2 linked regions of the Labilibaculum sp. DW002 genome follow. The protein of the gene in region 1 interacts with the protein of each later gene in a pairwise test. Links are inferred from orthologs where the notes say so. Each region holds a gene or a part of one and is shown in the gene's direction. Other genes may lie near its edges.

Region 1 (4,547 bases):
TATTTACTCAATTTCAAAAGCCAAATTACCTGTTCATGTTATTGGTTTAATTCCAGCAACAGATAATCGCCCTGGAGGAAATGCATATGTTCCTGGTGATGTTGTTAAAATGTACAATGGTAAAACGGTTGAGGTACTAAATACAGATGCTGAAGGTAGAATGCTATTGGCCGATGCTTTGAGTTATGCTGAGTCGTATAAACCAGAATTTGTTGTTGACTTAGCTACCTTAACAGGTGCAGCAGCTGTTGCTATTGGAAAATATGGTGTTGTTGCAATGGGAAATGAGGAAAGCAAATTTCAAATGGAACAACTAAAAAATTCTGGAGAAAAAGTGTACGAAAGAGTTGTTGAATTTCCATTTTGGGATGAATATGGTGAGTTGATTAAATCGGATATTGCAGATTTAAAAAACATAGGTGGCCGTGATGGTGGAGCGATCACAGCAGGGAAATTTTTAGAGCATTTTACGAACTATCCTTGGATTCATGTAGATATTGCTGGTCCAGCTTACCTTGGAGCAACAGATAATTATAGAGGTAAGGGTGGTACAGGTGTAGGTGTTCGTCTGCTATTTGATTTTATTAAGCAGTATCGCTCATAGGAATAAGTTAAAAGATAGTGCTCTTTTCTTGAATCTTTCTATTTTTGTATTTGATTAGCTTGATATTACTTCTTTTAGAGATGTATATCTATAATATAAATCTAAGAATCAAATTGTTTGCCTTTTTGTGTAAAGCAGTTTGATTAGATATTAACGATATAGCTAAGGATTCTTTTTTTGTCTTCCATTTATCAATATGGGTGGTTTAGACAGTTGAAATCAGGATTTTTAGTCCATTAATAAAAATATTTTTGATGAAAGACACTAAAATAAAAGTTGGAATAACTCAAGGTGATATAAATGGAATTGGATACGAGGTTATTATTAAAACCTTGATGGACAATAGAATATATGAACTTTGTACACCGATTATTTACGGCTCACCTAAGGTGGCAGCTTACCATCGTAAAGCATTGGATATCGAAGGATTTAGTTTGAATAACATTAAGGAAGTTAGCGAAGCTCATCCTAAAAGAGTTAATGTAATTAACTGTACAGATGAGAATATAAAAGTTGAATTAGGTAAATCTACATCAAGTGCCGGAGCTGCCTCATTAGCATCTTTAGAATCTGCAGTAAAGGATCTAAATGATGGAAGTATTGATGTTTTGCTAACAGCACCTATCAATAAAAAGAATATTCAGTCGAAGGATTTTGTTTTTCCAGGACACACAGAGTACTTAGAGTCGCGAATCAATTCGGGAAAATCTTTAATGTTGTTGATAAGCGAGAAATTGAGAGTTGGCGTTGTTACAGGACATATTCCAATTTCAAAAGTAGCCGAAGTGGTTACTAAAGAGAATATCATGAGCAAGCTTGATATCTTAAACACTTCTTTGAAAAAAGATTTTGGTATCAGACGTCCACGAATTGCCGTATTGAGTTTGAATCCACATGCAGGAGACGATGGATTAATCGGATCAGAAGAAAAGGATGTAATTATTCCTGCAATTGAAAAATCGAGAAAGAATGGCGTTATGGCACTAGGTCCATATCCAGCGGATGGTTTTTTTGGTTCGAATGATTATTCAAAGTTTGATGCAATTTTGGCGATGTATCACGATCAAGGTTTAACAGCCTTTAAAGCTCTGTCATTTGATTCGGGAGTGAATTTTACAGCAGGTTTATCTAAGGTTAGAACATCTCCTGCTCATGGAACAGCATATGCTATTGCAGGAACAAATGTTGCTTCTCCGGAATCTTTTCAGAAGGCACTTTATATGGCAATTGATGTTTATAGAAACAGAGAAAACTTTGAAGAGATTAATAAAGATCCTTTAAAGGTGTCAGAAGGAGCTAAAAATTCGTAAGGAATTGTTAACAAAATACTATAAAGAGCGGTTTGTTGTAAATCGCTCTTTCTTTTTTTGTTAAAAGGGAAGTATTGATTATAAAAATTGCATATTTTTGCATATTTTAAGGGACTAAACGAAAATTCAAATCATTTTTTATGTTTGAGTACATTAAGGGAGAATTGGTTGATTTAACTCCTACTTCAGTTGTTGTAGAAACGAATGGAATTGGTTATTATTTAAATATTTCATTGAACACATATTCTAAATTGTCTGGGCATAAAAATGCACAAGTTTATCTTCATCAGGTTGTACGAGAAGATGCACACTTGTTATTTGGTTTTATAGATGCCTCCGAAAGAAGTGTTTTTCGTCATTTAATATCCGTTTCGGGTGTTGGCGCTAACACAGCAAGAATGATGCTTTCTTCTTTAACACCTTCCGAAATTCAAACGGCTATTGTGTCGAGTAATGTGAAAACTCTACAAGGAGTGAAAGGGATTGGTGCTAAATCAGCACAAAGATTAATTATTGAATTAAAGGATAAACTAGGAAAAGATACAGATATAGCTGATATTTCTTTCTCACAGAACAATACTACTAAAGATGAAGCGTTATCAGCTTTAGTGATGTTGGGTTTTGCAAAGAATTCTGTAACCAAAGTTATCGATAAATTATTTGCTGCAAATCCATCTGCCAGTGTAGAGGATTTAATAAAGCTAGCATTGAAACAATTATAATTGAAGACCGTATTTGCTTTACTAACCTAAGGTAATCATCAATCATTGGAAAAACTATTAAAATATACTCTGACCTTATTTACCCTGTTGTTATGTAGCGCCATTGGTGGAAACTACAGTTTGAATGCTCGTAATTCGAGTGGTGAATTTCAAATTTCAAATTTACAACAGCAGGATACTACTAAGCGTGTTGTCTCAAAAAATGGACGATTGGTTAATAATAAATCTCCTTTTCATAAAGATAACCCAAACGCAAAAGATAGTACGCTTCGTTATCCTTTTGAAGATGAGAATGAAAACCAGGAATTTGGTTCTCAAAAAGAATCTCCTCTTTACCTTAAAGATCCAAAGAATATTCTAACATCAATTCAATATGATCCTGAAACGGGAAATTATATTTTGGTGAAGAGAATTGGCGAAATGGAGTATCGTCGAGGTATTAGTATGACTGCCGAAGAGTACAAGGAATACGAAGCGGAAAAATCGGTTCGCGATTACTGGATGGAAAGAAGTCGTAACGACGGAAATTCAGGTGGTAGTGAGTTGGTTCCAGAATTGAAATTAGGAGGCCAATTTGTTGATAAAATTTTTGGAAGCAATACCATTTCAATTAAACCACAAGGTTCTGCCGAATTAACTTTCGGAATTAATACAACTAAAGTTGAAAATCCTACACTTCCAGTAAACCTTCGAAAAACAACTAGTTTCGATTTTGATGAAAAAATTCAGATGAACGTTACGGGTACAGTTGGTGAGAAATTAAAAATGGACGTGAATTACAATACCGAAGCCACTTTTGATTTCGAAAACCAAATGCGCTTGGAATATTCCGGTGATGAAGATGAAATCATAAAAAAGATTGAGGCAGGTAATGTTTCTATGCCAATATCAAATACCTTAATTACAGGAGGACAAAACCTATTTGGGGTAAAGGCTCAATTGCAATTTGGTAAATTATCGGTTACATCGATTTTTTCGCAACAAAAAGGAGAAACTAGTGTTGTTGAAATGGAAAATGGCGCTCAAAAAAATGAGTTTGAGATTTCTGTAGATCAATATGAAGCCAATCGACATTTCTTTTTATCTAAATATTTCTACGATCATTACGATGAGTCCTTGCGCAATTTACCAGTTATAAATTCTGGTATTTCGATCAATAAAGTTGAAGTATGGATAACCAATAAGACCTCCAACTTTCAGAATTCTAGAAACCTTGTTGCATATGTTGATTTAGGTGAAAGCGCAGCTAACATTTCGAATCCAGGACAGTTTTCCCAAATAGGAACAGGAACATTACCAGGGAATGATTTGAATGATGTCTATCAGCAGATGACTACCACTTACTCTAACGTTAGAGATATTAATAGTGTAACAAGTACATTGGGACCTTTAGCTCCTGGATTTGCGAGTGGCACCGATTACGAAAAAGTGGAGAATGCTCGTAGGTTATCAGATTCAGAATATTCGATAAATGATAAATTAGGATACATTTCATTAAATCAAGCATTAAATGCTGATGAAGTTTTGGCAGTTTCCTATGAATATACCTATCGAGGACAAGTTTTTCGAGTTGGAGAATTTACAAGCGATGGAGTAAGTGCTCCACAAACCCTTATCATGAAATTGTTGAAAGGAACTAATTTGAATCCTACACTTCCTACCTGGGAGTTAATGATGAAGAATATCTATAATATTGGAGCTTACCAAGTTAATGCTGAGGATTTTATTCTGAATGTTCTTTATCAAAACGATCAGGCAGGTTCTCAATTGAATTATTTAGATGTTGATGGTGCTGGAAAGAATGAGATTTTACTAAGGTTGATGAACCTTGATAACTTGAATTCGCAATTAGATCCAAGTCCCGATGGGATGTTTGACTTTCTTGATGGTGTTACGATTAACTCTACAAAC
Region 2 (4,658 bases), on another replicon or contig:
AATATCTAGCGTAATTCAATATGCACATATCAATTCTTTCTATTTACTGAATCCTGATAAATCAATAGAATTATTAGAGAGAACATTGGCAAAAAAAGGAATTAATAGCTTGAATAAATCAAGGTTAAAATTAGAATTAGCAGACACAAAATTATTCGCAGATGATAAATGGGATGCGATTTTACTTTACTCCCAAATTGAAAAATCGAACAGAAACAATGAGCTTGGCTTCGATGCTAAATTTAAAAAGGCAAAGGTTTCCTATTATATGGGAGAAGTAATTTGGGCGAAAGCACAGCTTGATGCATTAAAAGGCAGTACTTCGAAATTAATTGCCAACGATGCCATTTCACTATCGCAATTGATAAGCGATAACACCACCTTGGACACGAGCTATACAGCAATAAAATTATATGCTGCTGCTGATTTTTTAATCTATCAACGCAAAGATTCTTTAGCCATTTTAAAATTTGAAGATCTTCTTAAAAATCACACAGGACATTCTCTTAGCGATGAAGCCTATTTTAAGCTCTACGAAATTTATTATAAGGCAAACAAAATGGATTTGGCCAATGAAGCTTTAGATGCCATTGTTAATGAACATCCATATGAATCCATAGCCGCAAAGGCCTTATTCGTTCAAGCTGAATTATTTGAAAAGCTGCAAAAGCCCGAAAAAGCAAAAGAAAACTACAAAACAATTGTAACTGAATATCCTGATAGTATTTTCTCGGTTGATGCAAGAAAACGACTAGAAGCCTTTAGAAAGTAATATTTAAGATATCTTTGCACAAAATAAAAAAACAACTAATGATAATATACAATACAAGCTTCTTGATTGAGGATACAATGGAAGAAAGTTTTTGTGAATGGATGAAAACTAAATTTATCCCTTTGCTAAAAGAAACAGGAACTTTCTCGTCGAGTTATTTTTGTAAAGTAATGGTTGCAACTGAAGATGGAGGATTGACCTTTTCTTTGCAATTACTTTTTAAGTCTCGAGAATTGTTCAACAAGTATCACACTAGCTTTGAACCTAAAACAAAAGCAGTTTTCGATGCCAAATTTCGAAATCAGGTAATGACTTTCTCATCTCTTTTAGAAGAGGTCTAAATCGAATATTTTGAAATTACAGAGCAAAGCATACATCTACGCCCTATCCGCAATTCTTTGCTGGTCGACAGTTGCTACAGCCTTTAAAATTGCTTTAGTAGGCATGGATTTCATGCATCTTCTGTTAATTTCATCTGCAGTCGCAATGCTTTTTTTGGGAAGCTTACTTTTGTTTTCTTCTCAATTAAAAAAAGCATTCTCTGGAACTAAAAAAGATTACTTACGATCGGCAAGTTTGGGTTTCCTAAATCCTTTTTTATACTATTTAGTGCTCCTAAAAGCTTACTCGATTATTCCAGCACAATTTGCTTTAAGTCTTAATTACATTTGGCCAATTACACTTGTCTTGCTTTCGATTCCTCTTCTGAAACAGCGAATTGGGTATAAAAGTATTTTATGCATTTTACTAAGCTTTTCCGGTGTTCTTGTAATTGCAAACAAAGGGTCTTTTACATCGATAGAAACACCAAATAACCTAGGTGTTTTACTGGCTTTAGTTAGCTCCATTTTTTGGGCTCTCTATTGGATCTTTAATGTTCGTGATCAGCGAGAGGAAAAAGAAAAGCTTTTTCTTAATTTCGTTTTTGGATTTGGATACACTCTATTATTCATTTCTTTTTTTGGTGAATTTCAACTTCCAAACACGAAGAGCATTCTTGCTACAATTTACATTGGATTGGTAGAGTGTGGCTTGGCTTATCTTTTTTGGCTTAAAGCTATGAAGAGTACAAGTTCCACTGATAAAATAAGTAATCTGGTATTTTTAAGCCCATTTATTTCCATGTTCTTTCTTTATCTGATTATCGGAGAATCTATCTATATTAGTACTCTTGTGGGACTGGGTTTAATAATCTTGGGAATTGTTCTACAAAAATTCGTAAAAAAAGCCAATTCAATTGAGTAACGACAGAATTATAATGGGCATTGACCCAGGGACCAATTTAATGGGTTACGGACTCATAAGAGTTGTTGATAAAAAACCACAAATCTTAGTTTCTGGAGTCGTAGACATGAAAAAAATCACGGACCCATATATTAAGCTTCAAAAAATATTCCAGCGAACTTTGCAGGTTATCGATGAATACCATCCTGATGAACTGGCTATTGAGTCACAGTTTTTCGGCAAAAATGTACAATCAATGTTGAAATTGGGAAGAGCTCAGGGGGTTGCAATATCTGCTGCCCTGCATCGCAACATTCCTATTTTTGAGTATGCTCCAAAAAAAATAAAATTGGCGATTACAGGTACTGGACTTGCCTCAAAGGAACAAATGGCAACCATTCTTCAGCGATTTTTTAAGATGAAAGATTTTCCGCAAAACTCAGATGAAACGGATGCCATCGCAATAGCCATGTGTCACTTCTTTCAAGGGAATAATCCTTTGGCAAAAGCAAAACCAACTTCTTGGGCCGACTTTGCGAAAAAAAATCCAGACAGAATAAAGAAATAAGCATAAAAAAAGCCGCTCCAAATGAAGCGGCTTTCGTATTCTATATTTTAATTCATTAAAAATTCTTTCGAATCTTATCGGCAATCTCAGCTAACTGCTCAGCAGAAACTTCCAATTTTTGGTTTGCAAAATTTAAATCACCAATCTTATTTAATGGCACTAAATGAATGTGCGTGTGTGGAACTTCAATTCCAATAACCGCAACACCTATTCGCTTGCATGGCATTGTTTTCTCAACCGCTTTAGCTACTTTTTTTGCAAAAATATGTAAGCCACTTAAGACATCATCTTCTAAATCAAAAATATAATCTACCTCTTGTTTTGGTATAACCAAGGTATGACCTAATGCCAGTGGACTAATATCCAAAAAGGCAAAATAGTTTTCATCTTCTGCAATTTTATGACAAGGAATCTCGCCATTAATTATTTTTGTGAAAATTGAAGCCATGTTTATTTATTTTATGATTTTAAAGCTTAATTAGATAGAAATATCAACAATTTCGAATGGTATTAAACCATTTGGAACCTGAATTTCAACAATATCACCAACAACCTTACCAATTAAACCTTTTGCAATTGGTGTATTGATAGAAAGTTTTCCTTGCTTAAAATCTGCTTCTGTTTCAGATACTAAAGTATAGGTCATAACAGCTCCATTCTTTTGGTTCTTAATGGTAACTTTATTCATCATCTGAACTTTCGATGTATCAATTTTAGTCTCATCAATAACCCTACTATTTGCAACAATACCTCTTAATTGTGCAATTTTTGCCTCTAATAATCCTTGAGCTTCTTTTGCGGCATCGTATTCTGCATTTTCCGACAAATCACCTTTGTCGATTGCTTCTCCAATTTGCTTAGATATGTTTGGACGCTCGATGGTTTCAAGTTGTTCCAATTCTGCTCTTAACTTTTTTAGTCCTTCGGCTGTTACATATGAATAACCAGACATAATATCCTCCTATTTAAAATTCTCTTAATTCAAAACGATTTGATCGCTAGCGATCTATAAAAAACAAAAAGAATCTCGACACTTCGAAACTCTTCCGGATGCGAATAGTAAAATTTCGCAAAATGCATCCATTCCTGTATTGATTAACAGGAACCTATAAAAGTATAATTTTTTTACATTAATTGTACTTTCTATCTAATATTTCCTTGTAAATAATTGCCTGACGCCAATCAATTTTTTCACTTTCGTCCTCTTCCTCTTCTATTTCATCTATACGATCTATAGAAATAGAATCTAAGCCCCCAAAAGTAGATTTTTTTGTCTCCACGCGCTCTTCAGCTTTTTCCCTTTCCCTTCGATTGTATTCCTCCATCATGCTTTCCTGACGCACTGGTTCTGTTTCTTCAACAGCTTGGACTTGAGATTTGGGTATTGCTCCTCCTAAGAATGCCTCCAAAACTGATTCCAAACCCTCTTTAGGTTCGAATTCTTGCTGCTCAACTTCACCATCTTCTGGAGGGGCGACAGCTACAGGTGGCTTCTTTTTCTTCAGCATACTAATGATACCAAAGAGCACTACAGCAATCAAATAAATTATATTTCCCCAATCACCATCCATACGAATACGATTAAAATTGAATAAAAAGCTTAGTTTTGCTTCTGCGTAACACTAAAAACAACAATACAAGCGTTATTAAAAGTAAATAAACACAAGAATGAGCATCAACAAATCAAATTTACTATATTTTTTTCTTTTCCTTCTGTTAAACACGATTTTTTGTTCGTGTAGTTCCGATAATAAGAACAAAGATATTGTTCCCAATTGGCATATCAACTCAACACTATATTTAGATTACCATAGCGAACTAGGTTCAGTTAACAATGCACTTTATTTTTCTGATATAGGTGGAGAACCCGTAGGCTATATGAACCATGGCATTATAGTCGTAAAATTAAATACAGGTTTTGCTGCTTATGATGCCACTTGTACTCATGATGTTGAAGCTGAAGAAAATGTTGAACTTGATGGTGTTTTTGCAGAATGTCCAGTTTGCGAAAGTAAATTCAATATTCTTGATGGTGGATATCCTTTCGAAGGATCCGTTGCCCGATATCCTCTCAAAAAATACAATGCTCGCTAT

Evidence for each region. Proteins that work in one complex are often made in the same cells at the same time.
Region 2: the proteins of ruvA (region 1) and ruvC interact in binary tests that used the Escherichia coli proteins (3 or more experiments, as listed by UniProt). The link is inferred for Labilibaculum sp. DW002 from one-to-one orthologs.

What each region holds. Positions count from the first base shown.
Region 1 is NZ_JAKJSC010000003.1:234,111-238,657, forward strand. Bases 978-3,845 are described here. They hold ruvA (Holliday junction branch migration protein RuvA), read left to right. Parts: upstream 978-2,054; coding sequence 2,055-2,636; downstream 2,637-3,845. Other genes in these bases: pdxA (4-hydroxythreonine-4-phosphate dehydrogenase PdxA), read left to right, coding at 978-1,914; sov (T9SS outer membrane translocon Sov/SprA), read left to right, coding at 2,682-3,845. Also shown: L3049_RS15280 (leucyl aminopeptidase family protein), read left to right, coding at 1-604; more of pdxA, read left to right, coding at 859-977; more of sov, read left to right, coding at 3,846-4,547. UniProt on the Escherichia coli protein: The RuvA-RuvB-RuvC complex processes Holliday junction (HJ) DNA during genetic recombination and DNA repair.
Region 2 is NZ_JAKJSC010000001.1:2,520,555-2,525,212, forward strand. What follows is about bases 808-3,786. They hold ruvC (crossover junction endodeoxyribonuclease RuvC), read left to right. Parts: upstream 808-2,009; coding sequence 2,010-2,564; downstream 2,565-3,786. Other genes in these bases: L3049_RS09995 (DUF4286 family protein), read left to right, coding at 811-1,113; L3049_RS10000 (DMT family transporter), read left to right, coding at 1,124-2,017; L3049_RS10010 (HIT family protein), read right to left, coding at 2,620-3,012; greA (transcription elongation factor GreA), read right to left, coding at 3,043-3,516; L3049_RS10020 (hypothetical protein), read right to left, coding at 3,695-3,786. Also shown: L3049_RS09990 (tetratricopeptide repeat protein), read left to right, coding at 1-772; more of L3049_RS10020, read right to left, coding at 3,787-4,135; L3049_RS10025 (Rieske (2Fe-2S) protein), read left to right, coding at 4,233-4,658.